3 regions of the Virgibacillus salidurans genome follow, and region 2 is predicted to be linked to each of the others. Evidence: riboswitches for the same ligand, from Rfam matches in the RefSeq annotation. Region 2 holds a riboswitch; each other region holds the start of a gene.
What was found. A riboswitch is a leader RNA that binds a small molecule or an ion and turns the genes downstream of it on or off. The one in region 2 is predicted to bind thiamine pyrophosphate.
Positions count from the first base shown of each region.

Region 1: linked by a shared signal. The riboswitch ahead of thiW (energy coupling factor transporter S component ThiW) and the one ahead of thiT (energy-coupled thiamine transporter ThiT) in region 2 are both predicted to bind thiamine pyrophosphate.
Region 3: linked by a shared signal. The riboswitch ahead of KFZ58_RS16505 (ABC transporter substrate-binding protein) and the one ahead of thiT (energy-coupled thiamine transporter ThiT) in region 2 are both predicted to bind thiamine pyrophosphate.

Region 1 covers NZ_CP074373.1:238,470-245,889, forward strand. The annotation lists gene KFZ58_RS01340 (LytS/YhcK type 5TM receptor domain-containing protein) at 1-1,521, shown strand, start outside; gene KFZ58_RS01345 (LytR/AlgR family response regulator transcription factor) at 1,621-2,379, shown strand; gene KFZ58_RS01350 (DUF485 domain-containing protein) at 2,579-2,926, shown strand; gene KFZ58_RS01355 (solute symporter family protein) at 2,923-4,467, shown strand; TPP riboswitch at 4,580-4,691, shown strand; gene thiW (energy coupling factor transporter S component ThiW) at 4,834-5,313, shown strand; gene thiM (hydroxyethylthiazole kinase) at 5,516-6,295, shown strand; partial or broken gene KFZ58_RS01370 (Lin0512 family protein) at 6,460-6,818, shown strand; gene tenA (thiaminase II) at 6,858-7,420, shown strand, end outside.
Region 2 covers NZ_CP074373.1:1,530,430-1,537,849, reverse strand. The annotation lists gene KFZ58_RS07920 (carbon starvation CstA family protein) at 1-1,384, opposite strand, end outside; gene KFZ58_RS07915 (Glu/Leu/Phe/Val family dehydrogenase) at 1,597-2,982, opposite strand; partial or broken gene KFZ58_RS07910 (hypothetical protein) at 3,099-4,519, opposite strand; gene KFZ58_RS07905 (YflT domain-containing protein) at 4,660-5,010, shown strand; gene KFZ58_RS19165 (hypothetical protein) at 5,045-5,176, opposite strand; partial or broken gene thiT (energy-coupled thiamine transporter ThiT) at 5,251-5,822, opposite strand; TPP riboswitch at 5,927-6,028, opposite strand; partial or broken gene KFZ58_RS07895 (M3 family oligoendopeptidase) at 6,101-7,420, opposite strand, start outside.
Region 3 covers NZ_CP074373.1:3,307,909-3,315,328, reverse strand. The annotation lists gene zwf (glucose-6-phosphate dehydrogenase) at 1-1,264, opposite strand, end outside; gene KFZ58_RS16525 (hypothetical protein) at 1,470-1,871, opposite strand; gene KFZ58_RS16520 (ABC transporter ATP-binding protein) at 1,976-2,707, opposite strand; gene KFZ58_RS16515 (ABC transporter permease) at 2,722-3,465, opposite strand; gene KFZ58_RS16510 (thiamine-binding protein) at 3,462-3,752, opposite strand; gene KFZ58_RS16505 (ABC transporter substrate-binding protein) at 3,760-4,761, opposite strand; TPP riboswitch at 4,836-4,946, opposite strand; gene KFZ58_RS16500 (glycosyltransferase family 4 protein) at 5,145-6,221, shown strand; gene KFZ58_RS16495 (dipeptidase) at 6,430-7,420, opposite strand, start outside.

The DNA of each region.
Region 1 (7,420 bases), 1.3 Mb from region 2:
GAGGATGATCAGATGATTGTTAGCTCCAGCCTTGTCGCGATTGTGATTGCTGGGCTTTTGGGCGGTCCGCTGGTTGGTGCCGGAGCAGGGGTCATTGCTGGTGCGCATCTGTTTATGCTCGGCGGGGTCGGCTTTTTGGCCAACAGTTTGGTCAACCCGCTGACTGGGCTTTTGGCAGGGTATACTGCCCGGTTCTTTTCCCGGGAAAGGGTGATTTCACCGATGAAGGCTTTGTTCATCGGAGTTTTTCCACCAATTTTGCTGATACATTTGCTGCTGATTTTTGATACAACTACTATGGATATGATCGCGGTGGTCAACACGATCGGTTTGCCTGTGGTGCTTTCCAACAGTATTGCCATAGCGATATTTACCGCCATGATTGGGATTGTTCTCAGGGAGCAGGAAAATGAGGCAGCACAGGCGGCGAGACAGGCATTGGCGCTGGCTGAGGAAGCCATTCCCTATTTAAAAAACGAATCGATTGCTGAGCGGGCAAATGGGATTGCTGATCTTTTGTATGAGCGGCTGAAATTGGCAGCAGTTAGTGTAACAACCGAGAAAGAAATCATGGCACACCGCGGATTGGGGCATGACCATCATTTGGTGGGTAACCAAATCACCACCGATTTATCCAAGCGGGCGATTGCTGAGGGGCAAATGCTCATCGCCCATTCCCGAGAGGATATAGAGTGCGAACAGGAAAAATGTCCATTAGAGGCGGCGATCATTATCCCGATTATGGAAGGAAATGAAGCGACAGGACTGATTAAGCTATATTTTAAGAAATCCCAGCATATTCGTCCGGTGGAATTGATGCTGGCAAGAGGGTTGGGTCAACTTATTTCCAATCAGCTTCAAACGATAAAAGGAGAGCGGCTAGAGCTGTACAGCCGTGATGCTGAGCTTCGTAATCTGCAGGCGCAAATCAATCCGCATTTTCTGTTTAATACGCTTCACATGATTGCGGCACTTGTCCGCAAAGATCCTGCGGAAGCGCGCCATATTACGGTGAAACTGGCTCATTTTATGCGATTTAATATTAAATTGGTCTCTGAACAGCTGATTTCCATGGATAAGGAATGCCAGCACGTGCAGGCGTATATCGATATTGTTCAGCGGCGTTTTTCCAGCCGGCTGGATATTCAATTTGTGCAGCCAGAGGAGTTGGCGGAGCTTTCCATTCCGCCATCGACCATTCAGCCGCTCGTTGAAAACAGTGTGCAGCACGGATTGGCTACGGTTACGGAAGGCGGGGAAATTGAGGTCCGCATCGTGAAAGTTGCCGGTCATGTCCATGTCAGCGTTCGCGATAATGGTATTGGTTTTCCGGAGGATATTGTTAGAGAGGCCGGCCAGGTAGTACGGATGGAAAAGAAAAACAGTGGAACAGGTTTATACAATGTTAACCAGCGTCTGATCAGCCTGCTTGGGGAAGATGCGCGTCTCGTGGCAAGAAATCTGCCGGAGGGTGGTAGTGAAGTGAGTTTTCAGATTGAAACAAAAACGGAAGCATACTAGCCGTTGGTGCTGGAGTTGATCGAGTCCTCTGCTGACAAGAAGTTACAATTTAGTTTTTTATTTTTTCTACAAAGCAGAAAAAAGGGAGAAGGTATTGCAATGAGTATTCATGTCATGGTCTGTGAGGATGAGGAGCTGGCAAGGGAGGAACTGACGTATTTACTGAAAGACGAACCGGATGTGATTGCCTGTCCAAGTGCAGTGACAGGAGAGCAGTTAATCGAATTATACGTGGAGCATGAACCGGAGGTGGTATTTTTAGATGTTCATATGCCGGGGATGCATGGGGTGGAGGCAGCGAAAAAGATTACCGAGCTTGCTTACCTGGCCCCACCGCTGTTTATATTCACCACCGCTTACGAGGAATATGCGGTGACAGCCTTTGAAATCGAAGCGGTCGACTATATATTGAAGCCGTATGATGCGGAGCGCTTTCAAACAGCAATGCAGCGGGCACGCAATAAACTTGAGCAATTGAGATCCAAAAAAGAAGTAGCTGCTTACCAGCAACAGACGACACCGACACCGGGAAAACTGCTGATTGATGATGACGAGCGGATGATGGTGGTGGCACCGGAATCGATTTATTATGCTGCCCCTTTTAAACGAATGCTGGAAATACATACAGAGAATCAGGTGATTACAAGTAAAATGACCCTGCAGGAGTTGGAACACAAACTAAAAGGGCACTCCTTTTTCCGGACACACCGGAGCTATCTGGTGAATTTGGATCATGTGCAGGAAATTACTCCATGGTTTAATGGCACAAGCAATGTGACTTTGAAGGACAAAAACCAGACTACGATACCAGTAAGCCGCGCAGCGAGAAAGCAATTATTTAATATTTTCGGCAATTGATAACGGTATGGCGACCATTCGTGCAAGGATTTCTACCATTGAAACGGATTTTCCCACAGCGTTTTTCTTCTTCTTTATACTTTTAGCAAGCGCTTTCAAATTGAAGGAGGGTATATGCAGCAAAATTCAATTACAGGCTGACAATAATGTGAATATTCAGCTTCGGCATATATTCAATGACAAAACAAGGAGGATACACATGGCTTTAGAAAAAGAATATCAGCAGCAGAAAGAGAAAGAAGTTGATTACGTAAAGGTTGCTAATAGCCCATCGTTTAAAAAATTTATGAAAGACAAGAAAAAATTTATTGTTCCATGGACGATTTTTTTCCTGATCTTTTACTTCTTGCTGCCGATTTTGACAACGTATACGACCTTTCTGAACACACCGGCGATCGGAGATATTTCCTGGGTGTGGCTGTTTGCCTTTGCCCAGTTTGTGATGACATGGGTGTTGTGTATGGTTTATGTGAAGAAGGCGAATACGTTTGACAAACAGGCGGATAAAATCATCGAAAAAATACAGAAAGGAGGTAATGATAAATGAGCCCGACAGTTATTATTCTCTTTCTTGCTATTGTCCTTCTGACGCTAGTGATTACCTATTTTGCTGCGAAACAGACCCAGACAGCCGGTGATTTCTATACCGCAGGCGGCGGTCTGACCGGGATGCAAAACGGGCTAGCCATTGCGGGAGATTACTTATCGGCTGCTTCCTTTTTGGGGATTGCCGGGGCAATTGCGCTTTATGGTTTTGACGGCTTCTTTTACTCGATCGGATTCCTGATTGCCTACCTGGTCGTCATGTTTCTGGTTGCCGAGCCGTTAAGGAATCTGGGTAAATACACGCTTGCAGATATGATCAATTCTCGCTTTGATGCGAGAAAGGTGAGGGGAGCAGCTGCATTTAGCACGGTGACGATCAGCACGTTTTACATGATCGCCCAGCTCGTTGGCGCAGGTGCCTTGATTCAGCTTTTATTCGGGATTGATTATTGGCTGGCCGTTCTGATTGTTGGTGTCATGATGACAGTTTATGTACTGTTTGGTGGGATGACAGCGACAAGCTGGGTGCAGATTGTGAAAGCTGTGCTTCTAATGGCTGGTATGGTTATCATGTCGTTTCTCGTTCTGCTCAGGTTCAACTTTAATATTGGACAAATGTTTACTGATATGAAAACGGCCACCAGTCATGGTGCGGCTTATTTGGAGCCGGGGCTGCAGTATACCGACTCGCTGGGGACGATCTCCCTGATGCTGGCACTTGTGCTTGGTACTGCTGGATTACCGCATATTCTCATGCGCTTTTTCACGGTAAGGGATGCTAAAACAGCAAGAAGCTCGGTCATTACGGCAACATGGGTGATCGGAGCCTTTTATATATTGACCTTATTTTTAGGGTTTGGTGCAGCGGCGTTTGTCGGGGAAAGTGCGATTCTTCAGGCCAACCCGGCAGGAAATATGGCAGCACCGTTACTGGCACAAGCAATTGGCGGAGATCTCCTGTTTGCTTTCATATCAGCGGTCGCATTTGCCACGATTCTGGCTGTGGTCGCGGGCCTTGTGCTCTCAGGAGCCTCGGCATTGGCCCATGACTTTTATGGGCAAATAATCAAAAAAGGAAAAGCGTCGGAAAAAGAGCAGGTAGTTGCAGCTCGTACGGCTTCCCTGATCGTATCGGTGCTGGCCATTGTTCTCGCGCTGTTTGCCCAATATCTTAATGTGGCGTTCCTTGTTTCACTTGCCTTCTGTATTGCGGCAAGTGCCAATTTGCCGGTAATCCTGTACACGGTTTACTGGAAACGGTTCAACACGTCAGGTGCCGTTACCGCGATGCTAAGCGGATTGATTTCAGCGTTGGTACTGGTGTCTATCAGTCCGAGTGTGTTTTCACCAGTCGAGGGAGCGGCATTATTTACCGGGGAGCCTATCTTCCCGCTGGATAATCCTGCACTCGTTTCCGTTCCAATAGGCTTCTTGGGCGGTTATCTTGGGACGATTCTTTCTAAAGAAAAAGATCTGAGACGCTATGCGGAGGTGAAGGTGAAGGCGAATACGGGTTATAAAGCCAGTGGATCAAGTCATTAAGGAGGAGGTGCTCTGTTCCGAGGAGACTCGAGGTTCTCCAACAACAATGGTTCCCGTAAATACTTGACAGACCCCTTTCTTGTGTTAGGATGAGAATAATAAGTTAATAAAAAGTAACTACTAGAGGTGCCCAAAATGCGGGCTGAGAGGAAAGCGTGGAGCTTTCCGACTCTTACAGACCTGATCTGGTTAATACCAGCGGAGGGAAGTAGTCGAAGAAATAAAATCGATTATTCGAGCCAGGTCTTATTTATAGACTTGGCTCTTTATTTTTTAGCTGTTTCCTAAATGATTGGGTCTGCGAGACAAATAAGAACAATTAATATGAAGAGCTAATCATTTTCTTGAAAAGGGGAAACACGATATATGAATCGAACACGAATGTTGACCATGATGGCCATTTTTGTGGCTATTGGAACAATTGGCTCTATTTGGTTTCCAGCACGTCTACTGATGGCGTATCCAGTTCAACATACCGTCAATGTTATGGCAGCTGTTATACTTGGAACAAAGCCAGCTGTAAGTGTTGCATTTATGATTGGGCTGCTCCGTGTTTTGACTGGCACTAGTTCGGTATTGGCTTTTCCTGGGGGAATGATCGGTGCCTTCCTTTCAGGGTATCTTTATAACAAATTTCGCAAATACAGGTGGGCAGTTATTGGAGAAATCATTGGGACCGGGGTCATTTCCTCATTATTTTCCGTTCCTTTTGCTAAGCTGCTAATGGGAAGTTCAGTTGGAGCCCTTTTTTTCATGCCGTCATTTTTGGTTAGTAGTATAACAGGTTCATTAATAGGGTGGATGATTGTTGCAAGAGTTAAAAAAATAAGCAAACATCACATTTAAGAAACATTATTTTAATCGCTTCCCTCGCATGTCATGGAAAAGGATTGATAAAATGACAAAAATACGATGCATTAACGATTACCGGAACGTATCTAACAGGAGGAGCAGGAATTCTCAATTTTGGTTTAACGAGTGGTCAGTAGGAGCAATTCTTCCCATAATTAAGTTTTCTTATTCAATTTTAAAAGAAAGGGGTCTTATCATGCAATACCTGATGAAAACAAGAAAAAAATCACCGCTGATCTATAATATTATGAGCGAAGTAGGTTCCAATTTTATAGCAAATGGATTGATAGCTGTGGGCACCTCTCCTTCGATTTCCAACATGCCAGAAGAAGCAGACGAAATGGCAAGGAAGGCGGATGCTGTTATATTAAATTTAGGAACTTTAAGCAAAGCCCGGGCAGAAGCAATGATGGTAGCAGGAAGAGCTGCAAATGAAGCGGGAGTACCGGTTTTTTTAGACCCCATAGCAATTGGTGCGACTGATTTTCGTACAACTGTGATTCATGAAATTCTGTCCGAGATTAAAATAGCTGCTATTTGTGCCAATGCCGGTGAAATTGCGGTTTTAGGCGAATCATTGGAAAAGACAACGAGTCCGGATAGTTCTCTTGAAGAAAATGATCCTTCCATTGCTGAAAAAGTGGCGCGAAAGTATGAAACGGTCGTTATTGCGACCGGCCAAACGGATATCGTCACAGATGGAAAAAGAACTTCCCTTTGTAAAAATGGACACGTCATGCTACAAAACATCACGACCAGTGGCTGCTTGCTCACCTCTGTTATCGGTGCATTTGCCGGTGTAGCTGGAGAAGATATTTACGAAGCAAGCATTGAAGCAGTAACGGGGTATGGAATTGCAGCGGAATTAGCCATGAAAACAGCGACAGGACCAGGTTCATTTATTCCGACTTTTTTGGATCAGTTATATTTTTTGAACGAGGACACCATTGCTGCTCATCAACACCTGGAACAATAAGTATACAACGATGTGAAGGAGTTGTGTAAATGATGCAGGAGTCATTGCTTGATAAGAAAACTGCCTCGTATTGATCGACTTACAGAATGATTTCTGTCACCCGATGGAACAGCTGGCTAACGCAAGGACATAACAATTATTATAGTTAATGGAGGAATTTCATTATGGAAAAAATTCTTTTTATAGAAACCGGTACTGGTCTCGATGTACATGGACAAGATGTCAATGTGGCAGCGTGTCGTGCTGTAAAGGACGCTATTCATTATAATTCAATGCTCGGTATTCGCAGTATGCTGCCTGATGGCGCATAAATAATATGAAGATAAATATAAAACTAGCGATTCCTCAAGATTTGGATCAATTAGAACACGACAAAATTAAGAGTATGGTTCCATATGGCCGTGTCTCGGTTGAGGTTATAACAGGCGGTATGGCAACGACAAGCGGCATTTTCCTTGAAGATCAGCAAGATAAAAATGATTTGATGTACATGGTGAATGCTGCAGTGGAAGTAGGATACTAAGTAGACGTTTTTTTCATTAAATTTAAGGAGGACATAGCAATGCGATTTTCGGAATCCTTGAAAACTGCAACTAAACAAAGTTGGGCGTACAGCATGAATCATCCATTTGTCCAGGGTATTATCAAAGGCGATTTACCACTGGAAACATTTAAAAATTATATTATGCAGGATATCTATTACTTGAAGCATTATGGAAAAGTCCATGCATTTGCCGCCGCACATGCGGATGATTTTAGTCAGGCTGCATTATTAGCTGGAAAAGCACAAAATACCGCTGAAGCAGAGCTTACCGTTCATAAGGAACACGCCCGAATTCTAAATATTACCGATGACGATTTAAGTAATTTTAAGCCAACACCAACAGCCTATGCGTATACATCCCATCTGTATCGAACTGCATTGTCCGGCAGCCTGGCGCAAATCGTTGCGTCGATGCTTCCATGCTACTGGCTATATGCCGATATTGGCTTGGAAAATCGGGATGCTAAACCTGGAGTAGGAATTTACGACAATTGGATTCAGATGTATGCAAGTAATTGGTTCCAAGAATCTACCTGTGAGATGATTGACTTGCTGGATGATCTGGTAGCTAAAGCGAGCGA
Region 2 (7,420 bases):
GTACTAATGCCGCACTTGAAACAACAGCTACAGATGTAGCCACATGTTTTTTGGATAATGCAGGTACTTTATACTCAATACCTAATTCACCAATAATATAGCGTAACAATCGTACAGAAGTATCTAGAGATGTAGCAGCAAAGCTTACAACAATAATAGATACAATTGTTGTAGCAATATCAGGCGGGATTGCTATACCTGAAGCAAGATTAGCAGCACCCACTACAAACACATCAAGACCCGCGCCATTCGCTTCTGTAAAGCTGCCATAAGTGGCAAAAAATGCATCCGAATTTGCAAAAAAGGTGCCGGCAGCAATAATCGAAATTAACGCTAATATCCCTTCACCGACTGCACCGAAGTAACCAACAAAACGCGCATCCGTCTCCTTATTCAGCTGTTTGGATGAAGTTCCGGATGAAACCAGTCCGTGAAAACCAGAAATAGCTCCACATGCTATCGTGATAAATAGAAGCGGAAACCAGGACGTATCAGGATTCGAATTTGTCACAGGTGCAGTCATTTCCGGATTTAAGAAAAGCAAACCTAAATATAGAATAGCGAGTCCCACAACAAGCTGATGCGAATTAATAAAGTCCCTTGGTTGCAGCAATTTCCAAACAGGTAAAGTTGATGCAAAATATACATAACCCATTAATATAATAATCCAAATTAGAAATGCGGACGACACAGCTCCTAAGCCGAATAAACCCGTACTTCCCTCTCCACCGAAGTATCCAACCAGATCAATTTGCAGGAAATCAACTCTACTTGTTATGATAGCTGTCGCATACATAACTACAAGCCCAATTATGGAAGGCCCCAACATCTTTCTATTGCCTTTGTAGACAGCATATCCGATCCAAATTGCAATCGGTATTTGAATAAATACCGGCAATACACTAGAAGGATACTGAATAAATAAATTTGCAATCACCCATGTAAATACGGCATTAACCATTAATAATAAAATTAAGATAATAAATAAAAATAGAATCTTCGCCCGCTGGCCAATTAATCGGTTTGCGAGTGTTCCGATCGATTGCCCTTTATTCCGAACGGAGACAACCAGTGTACCAAAATCATGTACCCCTGCAGCAAAAACAGTACCAAGGATAACCCATATAAATGCAGGAAGCCATCCCCAATATAAAGCGACAGCTGGACCCATTATTGGCGCTGCGCCTGCAACCGATGTGAAATGATGCCCCCATAACACAAATTTATTTGTTGGCACGAAATCCACACCGTCTTTGTACCTATGCGCTGGTGTAACATAATCAGGATCCAGGCGGTAAATCTTTTCTGCCACAAACTTTGAATAATAACGATATCCTAGGGCTAATACAATAATACCTATTAGCGCAACTAAAATTCCTGGCATTTTTCTAACCTCCCCCATGTTTTTTAGGAATCATCTGACTTTTTTCTGTACAATTCATTTCTAATTCAGACTTATCCTAATTAACGCTATGTTTATTTGTTTCTATGTAGTACAACTTTCATTTTATTTAATTATGATATAATTGTAAACTATTTAGAACTTTTATTTAAGAAAAAAGAGCCATCTCTATGTAGAAACAGCTCTGTCAATCCTTAGTATAATTTTCCCTGCCGAAAAAGCACCGTTGATAATTTCATTACTGCATGGATATAACAATTTTTCCGTAATGGAAACGCGTCCCCGAAATACTGCGGAAGTACCACATCAAGCGTCTCCTGCATTTTATCATGAAGGCGTTCATACACCTCTTCCTCTGATAAAAATTGTGTATCTCTCCCTTGCAGCCATTCAAGATAAGATACGATTACCCCACCGGCATTCGCTAGAATATCCGGTATGATAATAACTCCCTGATCACTTAAAAAGTCATCAGCCTCTGTCGTAAGCGGAGCATTGGCACCTTCTACAATAACTCTTGCCTTTATGCCCTCCATATTTTCTTTATGAACCTGATGTCCCAATGCTGCTAAAAATAACACATCAACATTCAGGGTCAATATATCATCACGATCCATGATGTCAGCCTTTATATCTACATCTTTAAGTTCTTTTTCACTGACAGGCAGTTCATTATTATTACGAGTAGTAAATTTCAGCAATTCAGGGATATCGATCCCATCCGAATTATAAAGGGTCACATTCTTATCACTTACAGACACAACTTTATTATTTAAATGGGGTGATTTATAAGCCTCCAGTGCTACAACGGAACCCACATTACCGAATCCTTGAATGGCTAGCGTTAAAGATCTCCCTTCATGATCCAGTGCCGTTTTCACAAAAATATTGTCCCGCTCTTTTAACCATTGATGTTGCGCATTCAAAAAATCATGCATCAGATAACGGAACGTAAAGTAAACGCCCTTTCCGGTTGCTTCTCTTCTTCCTAAGGATCCCCCATTTACAACACTCTTGCCTGTAAAGCTACTGCGGTATTTCATGCCAGGGCGAATGCTCTTATATTCTCCCATCATCCAGTCCATCTCACGCGCGCTGGTTCCAACGTCAGGTGCAGGGATGTCCTTTTCCGGTCCAAGAATATCACTGAAATATTGCACATACTTTTTACTAATTAAATGAAGTTCCTTCGTTTCATAATCTCTGGGATTAATAACAACTCCGCCTTTCCCACCACCAAAAGGAATATCATGCAAAGCACTTTTTAATGTCATAAGCGATGATAATTCAACTACTTCATCTTCATTTATAGCTTCATGAAAACGAATCCCACCTTTATACGGGCCCATAATATTATTATGCTGCACCCGAAAAGCCGGAATTCGCACAACTTTTCCGTTTTCCAAAGGCACTCTCAAAAAAGATTTATGCACATGATTTGGGGTGGACAAAATAGAAACGAGTGAACTAAAAGCTTTTTCCCTTGTTGCACTATGTAAATCCGGTAGGAATGTTTCATCATCCAATAATGCGTTTAATGACGCTTCGACAATTGTTTTTGTCCCCGATATATCTGCCATGTAAAGTCCTCCTCGTAAAGTCAATTCTTATTATTTCCAACGTAGTACATTTTAACCAAATTGTAACAAAAGTAAAAGCCCAAACCAATGTAGGCGGTTTAGGCGCGCGTAGTTCGTTAAAAAATAATTACAGCAAGAATTGTTGACAGGAATAAGCCGAGAATAACCGGGAAAAAGTTTTTACGAACAAGAGCCATCACAGAAACACCGCAAAATCCGGCAATTGCAATGAGTGACGACCATGCGACAAGCGTTCCTCCACCAGTCCATATCGATCCCATTTGCCCTATAGCTGCAAGTGTAGCAGCATCAATTGAACTTGTTTCGAGTGAGGCAGCCAGGGCACCGGTGAGCGGCAATCCGGAGAATCCTGAGCCATCAAGACCAGTAATTATTCCAATGATCAATACACTAAAAGCAGCGAGTAGGGCACTTTCAGGTAGAAATGCTTGTGTAGATTGTACAAGATCAAACAGCAATGCCGGAGGATTTTCATCTAGGCCCAAAATACTTCCGGAAAAATCCGCACTTCCCAGGAAGAAAAAACCTGCAATTGGAATAACCGGACCCATTGCTTTAAAAGCAAATACAAATCCATCTGTGATATGGTTCGAGATATAATCCAATGCATGCTCACGTCCAAAAGCGACAGTGGATAATAACAATAGAATTACAGCAACTCCACCAATAAAAGCTGCTCCATCGCCACCTTCAAGTCCACTCATTCTGCCGGATATAAGCTTTTCGTAAACCATGTAAACCACAACGCCCACGAGAACTAATGGGACCAGAACAGCAAATAACTTACTCCACATCGTTAAATGCAAGGACTGTGGTTTATTTGTTGATGCTGTTGTCGACTGTAATTTCTCAAGATCAATGTCATTTAATTTATCCTCTTTGGAACGGATTGATTTTCGATAGAGAAAATATGCCAAAAGGATCGCAGTCCCCCAGCTATTAAAGATAGCACTAACGCTTTATCGGCAACCAAAGCAGTGTCAATGCCAGCAGAAGTAGCTGATAGACTAGGTGCTACTTGCACAATATAATCAGAGGAAAGAGCCATTCCCTGACCGGAAATAGCAATCGCAACTGCAGCTGTCATTACAGGCAACCCTGCCCTTACTGCAGCAGGAACAAGTAAAGCGCAAATTAAAGGAACAGCGGGTGTCGGCCAGAAGAAAAGCGAAATAACATACGTCACGCCAACAAGAACAAAATAAGAAACATGCCCATTAATCATCATCTTCTGGATGGGCTGAATCATTTTCCGGTCTGCACCAAGATCACGTAAGGAATGCAGAAGCGCCAACATAAAAGTAATGATTAAAAATATGCTGAAAAGCTCCTGAGCGGCTACAAGATTCGCATTAAAAATGGCTGTAAATCCTTCAATGATACTTCCTTTGTATACCCAAGCAATTACAAATGTCCCTAACAGTGAAGGGAGTACAACACCTCTTCGAAAAATCATTGTTCCTATAATCGCAAGTGTAAATAAACCATACAACCAGTGAGCAATAGTCAGCTCCATATACGCTTCCTCCCATGATGAATAGTTCTATAGCCTATGCATGGAAGAAGAAAAGCGCGACAAACAAAAGGGAGCTTAACATGTTTTAGTTAAATGATAGATGGGAATGTTAATTATATAAAGCGAAGGAGGAGTTAAATATGAAACCATTCATTAAAGGATATTTCAATGATGAACACTTAAAAACAGATGTAAGTATATTAAAAGATAAAGGCATAGATAAAGATGATGTTTATATTCTATCACATGATGATGATAGAACAGATCGCGTTGCAGGCGGTGCTGATGCAAATACAATTGGTTTAAGCGAAATGGACTTCAAGGAAGCAGTTGGAAATATGTTCAACAGTAAAGGCGATGAATTAAGAACAAAACTTGAAGAAATGGGCTTCACCCAAGCAGAAGCAGAAAACCATGAAGAAGAAATGGACGAAGGCAAGATTTTCTTGATCGTAACCAACAATGAGAATGTAGGTAGCTACCTATTTTAAGATAGATAGGACAACCCAGTTTGCGGTTGTCCTTTTAATTTTCATTTTGCGGAACACAGTCTTCGCATAAAAGTTGCCCATCTTCATGTACCCCAGCAAAAAATCCGTCTTCACAATATACATTTTTCCCGCATGTTTGGCACGGACCAATTAATTCATGCATCATTTATCTCCACCTTTATATATAAAGGTAACCTCTAACTTGGAGGTTACCTTAACGCGAGCGAATAATCAATATTTTTATGCCGCCTTTAGTAATGTCTTTGGCTGCTTATGGAATAGAAAGAACACAATTGCGGTACACAATATAAATGAAGGAAGCATGTAGGATATATTGTAAACGAGTGAATAGATCCAGACAGGCTGCCCCTCAATCGCAGACTCAAAGAACACAATACCGGCAAAATAATGTGCGATAAAACGTAGACTTGATGCCAAGAGCACGCCTAACGTGATATAAGAAAGATAAGCTTTTGTTCTACCATCTTTAACCGCTTGCTGAACTTGACTGGCAAAAACACCTGCAAAGCCAAGGACCGTAAAGGCAAGCCCGTATTCAATCAGCCCTTGCAGCGGGTGCAGGATGTAAGCTGTACCTACAGCAACCTGCAAGATCCCCATAAAAACCCGGACACGAGTCCTCCTTTTAGTCCCCAGCGGAATGCGACAATAAAAATTGGTATCATCGCAAATGAAATGGAGCCACCCATCGCCCATATTTTAAAGGATAGGCCCGGGATAATATCCAGAAGCAATGCGAGTGACGTGAAAATCGCGACCTCAATTAGAAATAATATCTTGTTGGAACTCAAACGTTACTACCTCCCCTTTTTAAAGCAATTTCAAATCACACAAAAAAAGCAATGCCAAGGGGAAGACTTCCTGATGGAGGAATCTGCTCACATTACTTTTTATTCCATCAAAAAACCACCATCCCTACGCTAGTACTAACTAACAGGTTCGAAGGGTAAGAACAAAATCGTTCACTCTCAGCCAAATGGCTCCCCCTGTAGGCTTTTCATTCACTTTCTTTGTTATCATCATTGTACCTTATCTATCAGACTATGACAATGGATACTCAGCTTTTTAGTTATAGTTCCATAAATTCTTCTACATCATTGATACATAATTGAATAGCATTCTCCCAGAAATCCGGTTTCGTTAAATCTACATTCAGATGTTTTTCTGCCAAATCTTCCACGTTCATGCTGCCTGTATCACACAATAATGCGATATAATCATCTTCAAAGCTGCCGCCTTTTTCCTTCGCATGCGCATAGATACCAAGGCTGAATAAATAACCAAACGTATAAGGGAAATTATAAAACGGTACTCCTGTAATATGGAAATGTAATTTCGAAGCCCAAAAGTTTGGATCATAGTCTGTAACTGCATCATTGTATGCTTCTTTCTGAGCCCCAACCATTAACTCATTTAATCGGTTAACAGAGACCATCCCCTGTTTACGTTCTTCATAATAGCGATTTTCGAAAATAAACCGTGCATGGATATTCATGAAAAATGCCACACTCCGTTTAATTTTATCTTCCAACAACGCCTTTTTCTCGTCACTATTTTTTGCATTTTTAACAGATGCATCAGCTACAATCATTTCTGCAAATGTTGAAGCAGTTTCAGCAACATTCATCGCATATCCTTGATTTAATCCATTAACATCATTCATAACATGTTGATGATACGCATGTCCAAGTTCATGGGCCAAAGTCGCGATATTGGACGGAGTACCGGAATACGTCATGAAAATCCGTGTTTGTTCACTGTCCGGAAAACTTGTACAAAATCCTCCCGGGCGCTTTCCTGGCCGGTCTTCTGCTTCAATCCACCGTTTGTCAAATGCCATTTGTGCGAAATCGGCCATCTTCGGGCTGAATTCACGAAAATGGTCAATAATAAATTCTGCCCCTTCTGTATAACTCGATTGTTTAACTGAATCTGTCAAAGGTGCTCCAACATCGTACATACTTAATTTTTCTAATCCTAATAGTTCCGCTTTCTTCTTTAGATAATCAACAAAATGACTTTTGTTGTTTGTGATAGCAGTCCACATCGTATCAAGAGTTTCTTTCTTCATTCGGTTAATGGCTAATGGTTCTTTTAACACACTTTCCCAGTTACGGTGTTTATATTTCTGTAGACGGAACCCAGCCAAATGATTCAGTGTCTGGGCAAATAAATCAGCCTGACTGCTCCACGCTTTATCCAATTGTTCGGATACATGTTTACGTACAGATCTTGCCGGGTTGCTTAATTTATTGGAAGCCTGTCCGACAGAATAAGATTTAACCTCCCCATCCTCTTCAATCTCAACACTCATATTTCCGACTATTGTTCCATACATCTGATTCCACGCATGATAGCCGTCAACCGCCAAATCATTCATTAATACTTC
Region 3 (7,420 bases), 1.8 Mb from region 2:
ACGCTTCGGGTGTATTGATCCCATGCACACCATTATTATTATAGGAAAGCTGAATAGGCTGTGCGGCAGAGCCGTGGCCTGCTTTCTTCGCATTTAAAAACAGCGTAATCCCCTCATTTGGCTGGATATTAATGACAAGTAAATTCGGGTTTTTGTTCCCGTCATCCTCCGAATACAGATTCATCGGAATGTCCTTAAATTCAACAACGATATTGGTTGATTTTTCGGCCATACGCTTGCCTGTCCGAATATAAAAAGGGACCCCGGCCCAGCGATAATTATCAATCATAACTTTACCTGCCACATATGTTTCCGTATGCGAATCTTTTAATTCATCCGTTTCCCCGCGATAACTCTGCACATCCTTTCCATGCAAATGACCACTGCCATACTGTCCGCGGACGAAATTCTCATCCACTTCACTATCGTCAATGGGGCGGAGTGCCCTTAGTACCTTGATTTTTTCCGAACGAATTTCATCGGTTGTTAGTTTAATGGGCGGCTCCATAGCGAGTAATGCCACCATCTGTAACATATGATTTTGAACCATGTCCCGGGTAGCTCCGGAATGATCATAATAACGTGCGCGTTCCTCGACACCCAGTGATTCACTGGAGGTGATTTGAATGTTTGAAATGAACCGATTGTTCCATAGATGCTCGAATATTCCATTGGCAAAACGGATCACTTCAATGTTTTGAACCATTTCCTTGCCTAAATAATGGTCAATTCGATAAATCTGATCCTCATCAAACGCCTCACGAATTTGGCTGTTCAACGCTCTCGCAGATGGCAGGTCATGGCCAAATGGCTTCTCGATTACAAGGCGTGACCAGCCGGAGCTCATCTCTAAGCAGTAATCCTTCAAGTTAACTGCAATTGTTCCGAAAAATTCCGGTGCCATCGCCAAGTAGAATATTCGGTTGCCATTTGTATTATACATCCCTTCCAGTTCCTGCATTAAATCATTTAACCCCTGATAAGAAGAGGCTTCCGTAACATCAAAGGACTGGTAATAAAAATGTGATGTAAATTTATCTACATCCGATTTGGAAGCATTTGTTTCCTTAATCGATTGTTCTACATTGTCACGCAATATTTCATTGGTCCACGGCCTCCGTGCAAGACCAATCACTGCAAAGTCATCATCAATTTTCCCATTTTGATAAAGCCTATAAATAGATGGAAATAATTTTCGTTTCGCTAAATCGCCTGTTGCCCCAAAAATAACAATAATTGCCTTTGGGTTTTGTTGATTATTCAATAGAAATTCCCTCATTTCTACGTGAGTCCATAATTATTCATTTTAAAGGGGAAAAAGTTTTAAATCAACTAAAGCAGGTTGGAGGGGATTTCAGTGCCTGTCACCACCCGGTTTTTGTTGATTATTGTCGAATTCAATAATATAGATGAAAACAGCCCTCAATGAGTCGATCGAGGACTGCTTGATCAGTCAAATAAAATAATAATTAAGGCGCCATCATAAACAGAGCAACTAGCGCTACGATCGGTATAGCATTGACAAGCGCGGCGCTAATTGCGGCAAAGGAGTTTATCGTATCCTTTGTTTCCGGATTTACATCCACTTTCCTCTGCAGAAAAATAAAGAAAGCTGCAAATCCCATCAATAAAAGTATAATTAATCCAGGTATGTATAATTCGCTCATGCTATCTACTTGATTCGTCCCCATAAATCCAAAAACCAGCAGTATAAGCGGAATGACCTCACTCACAGCGACCCCGATCATAAAATGACTTTGAACCTTATTTCGCTGTCCAGGATCTTCCTTCAACTTTTCCATATTCACTTTAAAAAGAACTAAGATCGGAATAACAGCCAACACCGCCGCAGCAACAAAAATATACGCCATCATCACACCTCCTCAGGTCTTATCTGATTATTATTAAAAAACCATAATCATTTTACCACATGTAACAGTGACAGGCACGCCCCGGATTTTGTCGAATCATGTCATCAAGCTTGTACTGTCTCCATTACGTATTTTTTCCATTCTAGAAATTCGGAGGTGAGTAAAATGTCTTCATTTCTCGGTCTGGAAAAGGGGATGATGATCTCTTTTTTTACATGCGCCGGATTAGTAGAAAGGATAATGATTTTATCTGACAAAAACAATGCTTCTTCAATGTTATGTGTCACAAATAGAACAGATTGCTGGTCTTCCTCCCAAATATAGAGCAGCCATTTTTGCATATCCAGACGTGTAAACTCGTCCAGCGCAGAGAAAGGCTCATCCAAGCACATGAAAGATTGTGGACTTAAGAGAGCCCGAATAAAGGCGACGCGCTGCTTCATGCCACCGGATAGTTCGTGTGGGTAGGCAAGAGCAACGTCGCCAAGTCCTGCTTTTTCTAGCATCTTCATTGCGCGGTCTTTTTCTTTTATGCCCTGCAGCTCCTGGCCAAGCAATACGTTTTGCATGACCGAGCGCCATGGGAAGAGGGAGGCTTGCTGTGGCATATAGCCAATATGGCCGCTCCTCCTTGTAATCTCTTTTTCATTCATAAATATTTCACCACTGTCAGGTGCAAATAACCCACCAATTAAGTTGAATAATGTACTTTTGCCACTCCCGGAAGGCCCAATCAATGAGACGAATTCACCATCTTGAACATCGAATGAAATGCTATCCAGTATTTGTTTATCTCCAAAGGATTTGCTGATATTCCGTAATGCGAGCTTCATCATTGTTCTCCTTTCTTTTACCACCGTATCAATCTTCGCTCCAGCAAGGTAATCAGACCAATAACTGTTAGGCTAAGCAGCATAACAACAATAATTGCAACGAATACACGTGGTGTCTGATAAGATGAAGAAGCGAGTGTCATAAACACACCAATTCCTTCTTGAGCTCCCAGCCATTCAGCGATAACTGCAGCCATCACGCTGTAAGTTCCCGCTATTTTCAAACCGGAAAAAATCGCAGGCAACGCATGAGGCAACTCCAGTTTCCAAAACAATTGTAATTTGCTGGCACCCATCATTTTCATGTAGTAGGTCAACTCCCGGTTGGTTTGCTGAAATCCACCTAAGGCAGATACTGCAATCGGGAAAAAACATCCGATTGTAATGACAATCAATTTTGGCAAGGAACCAAATCCAAACCAAATGACAAGCAATGGTGCAAGTACAATAACGGGCAGGTTTTGCGAGAGAATTAAAAACGGATAAAATGTCTCCCGCATGCGTGGCGACAGATGCAAGAGCGTGGCACTCAACAAGCCGACCGACGTCCCGATGATAAATCCTGTAATGGATAACTGTGTTGTTGCCAGAAGATGTGTCAGGAAGCCAGGAAACACATCTATCCCTTCACGAACAATATCTGTTGGGGCAGGGAGTAACCATGTTTCAATCGAAAAAACCTGTGTTGCCAGCTGCCATAAACCAATCAGGATAAAGATGGCAGCAACCGGCCGCCATCCTATCTGCAATAATTTTTTCATTGGTATTTCTCCGTTAACGCATCCATAGCAATCCCTGCCGGCTGATGGAGTATCTTCACCTGTGAGATGACATTGCCCGCCCCCATTGCAATCATTTTGTCATTCATTTTCTTAATCACTTGCAGCAATTCGGATAGTTCACCTTCCATCGTTGTTTCAAGCGGATGAACGTGATACGTTACATTTGCATCATCGATCACAGCAATTGCCGCGTCTACATAAGAATAGGCGTTTTCACCCGCCTCTACTTTCGGGATAATTTGAATACTTATGATTGAATTCGCCACCTGAAAATCACTCCTCACTTGGTAAAAATTCATTTGTAAATGCTTGGTCCACCTCAAGTTCGTTCTCAATTATTCCATTTTCGAACATCCAATTAGTAAAACTCTCCCATCTTTCATGTTCTTGAATACCCCAACGCTTTGCATCATCCTGGTATCTTGGTGATATCCACTCCTGACTTGCCCTCACCAAATCCGGATCCAGCTCCTGCTCACTATCTATTAAAATAGAAGCGGCGTCTTCCGGGTTTTCGATTGCAAATTCATAGCCTTTTGCTGCTGCATGTACAAATGCTTCAACTGTTTCTGAATCGGTTTCAATCATTTCTTCACTTGTTGCTAGAATCGGCGTATAGTAATCGAGCTCCTCGGAAAAATCAGTAAGATATACCATATTTAATGGTTCGTCTCTTAATTCGGCTTCAACACCTGTCCAGCCGTAATAAACAAGCGAGAAGTCGACATCACGCTCAACCGCTGTGAAAAAGTCGGCGTCACCAATAGGCAGGAATTCGACCTCATCAATATTCGCATTATTTTCTTCCATGATGGTTTGCATCATAGCTTGTTCCAGCGTGCTGCCGGTTCCACCATATATTTTTCCTTCAAAATCCGTTGGTTCTGTAATGTTTTTGTCTACAGGTGACGCATAGCCAGCCGTATTATGCTGCAGGACCGCTGCAATCGAAACGAGCGGAAGCCCCTCCACGCGAGCCTGCGTTAGTCCTTCCTGATAACTAACACCAAAATCTGCCTGTCCTGAAGCGAGTAATTGATTTGCGCCAGCTTCCCCTGGTAACATAATTTCGACATCAAGCCCTTCCTCTTCAAAATAACCATTTTCCTTTGCGACATATATTCCGGTATGATTTGTATTCGGCGTCCAGTCCAGGACAAAGGAAACCGGTGTTAGGTCATTTTCACCCCCTTCTGTAGCTGCTTCATCCTGCCCACACCCTACTGTAAAAAATAGAACGATAGATAAAAATAACAAAAAGTATGTTCTACTCATTTTTCTCCTCCTTTAAAATAAAAAATGCGCTAAAGGTTAGCCCTTTAGCGCATAGGATAAACATTCATCATGTTTTAAAATATGACTATGTTCCCTCCGCTGGTACCAACCAGATCAGGTTCCAAGGGTCAGTATCATACGGATACAATCTCAGCCAGCTTAAACCAGCCCCCCCACATTAAAATATAAAATTTTCAGGAATCGAATACAAAAACAGTATGCCACAGAATAACCCAAGATGTAAAGCCCGAACAGTGACAGGCACGCCCCGAAATTTGTCGAATCATGTTACGTTTGCATATGTAGTAATGTATTCGATATAATCAAAGGCAGACGATACGCTACCTCAGATGAATAGAAATCATGAATTTTAGGAGATTCCTATGTATAATTATGTCGATTTATTTATCGCATTTATGATTGCACTTGTTGCGACTTTTTTAGTAACCTATCCCGTGAAAAAATTGGCGATTAAGATAGGGACGGTTGATCTGCCAAATAGAAGGAAAATACATACGCAAATAACACCGAGACTTGGTGGAATAGCCATCTTTATTGGTGCTTTTTTTGGTGCGCTTTACCTGCAGCCGACTCACGAGCACCTGCCGGAAATTTTACTTGGAGCGATTGTCATCGTCCTAACTGGTGCACTCGATGACCGCTTCAGCATCAGACCTGTTATCAAGCTTACGGGACAACTTATTGCAGCGTCATTTCTTATTTCGTCGGGACTTATCATTGAACGCGTAACCCTGCCAATCATCGGCATGGTAGATCTTGGCTTTTTCAGTGTGTTTATCACAGTGCTCTGGGTTGTTGGCATCACCAACGCGATCAATCTAATCGATGGGCTGGATGGCCTTGCTACAGGGGTGGCGACAATTGCCCTGACAAGTATATTCATCATGGCACTAATTGACGTGCAAATCATCGTCGCATATTTATGTATTGTATTGATCGGTGCCAATCTCGGATTTCTGTATCACAATTTTTATCCTGCAAAAATATATATGGGTGATACAGGTTCCAATTTTCTCGGCTACATGATCGCAGTAGTTTCCATGCTCGGGTTGTTTAAAAATATCGCGTTATTCGGTTTCATCATCCCTGTTGTGGTGTTAGCGGTGCCGATATTTGATACATTGTTAGCCATTGTCCGAAGAGCCTACAATAAGGAAAACATCATGATGCCGGATAACAAGCATCTCCATTATCAGCTGATTGCCGGAGGATACAGTCACCGGAAAACAGTCATGATTATGTACGCGTTCAGTGCCTTATTCGGTGCACTGGCCATCCTGTTTTCTTTTGCATCCATCTCAACGGCATTTATTGTCACGTTTTTTGTACTCGCGCTCCTACATATTTTTGCAGAATTGTCAGGAGTCGTCATGGGAGGAAGGCGACCTGTTGTGGACAGGCTAAGAAGATTACTTAGAAAAATGGAGAGGAATAGATGAGGATTCTCTGCTTAGGTAGGGGATCCTTTTTTTGGTTTGGGATGGGAATATTGTTATGAGTTTAGGTTATGCTAAACTGAAGTTTTCACGTGATGCTAAATTCTCTTTCTATGTTGTCTCTTATAAGCATTCTTTGTGAAAGTACCCTCCATAGCCATTCATATGGCAGAAAAAGGGCGGGTCCCCGCTCCCGCCCGATTAAACTAACTTACGAGAGTACCTCCCGATAAACCCGCAGCATATTCTCACCATAAATTTTCAAAATATCATCCTTTTCAAAACCGCGCTCCAGCAGTGACTCTGTTAAATCCTCAAGCGCTCCGTGATTGCGGACAACATCAAATGCGGTGCGATTTTTTACATATTTATTTAGCATGTCACATAAATCCAGGCCAATCCCAATATGATCGATGCCAACAATAGAAACCATATGTTCGATATGATCCACCAAAGTTTCGATCGTGGCATCTTTGGGTGGCTTGGATGCAATTTTGCTAACTGCATTAATTCCGGCAACCCCGCCTGAGGTCGCAATTTCTCGTAGCTGTTCATCTGTTAAGTTCCTTGGCGTGTTGGCGATCACCCGCGTATTAGAATGAGAAGCGATTACTGGTTGATGTGAATCCCTGATAATATCTGAAAATCCCTGATCATTAATGTGTGTGACATCCATTATCATGCCTAATTTTTCTGCTTCCTCAATCACAGCAAGTCCAAAATCGGACAAACCGCCAGTCATTTGGTGCTCAGCGAAGTCAAATGCACATCCATCACCGGCAGCATTTCTTCTGCTCCATGTAAGCCCGATCATCCGGACTCCAAGTTCATAAAACACACGTAAAAGTGTTATATCTGTCCCCAGGGGTTCAACGCCTTCAAAGGAGAGCATAATCCCCACTTTTCCGCTGTCTTTCGCCTGCATGATATCCTGGATGTTTTTGCAAAGCATTATCTTATCCGGAGACTCCTCGATCTCCGTATACAGACAGCTTACTTGGTTCAATGCCTTACGAAGCGCCATTTCCGGCAAATCACCATCACCTAGGTAAATGGAAGACACAATAATATTCCAGCCCCCTTTATGGAAAAAGGGGAGATGATCTGACTCAATCACCCGCTTCCGCCCTAATTCACGCTGTGCCGCCACATCAAAAAGAAGGTCAAAATGCGCATCAATCGTAATAGATTCATCGTGGATT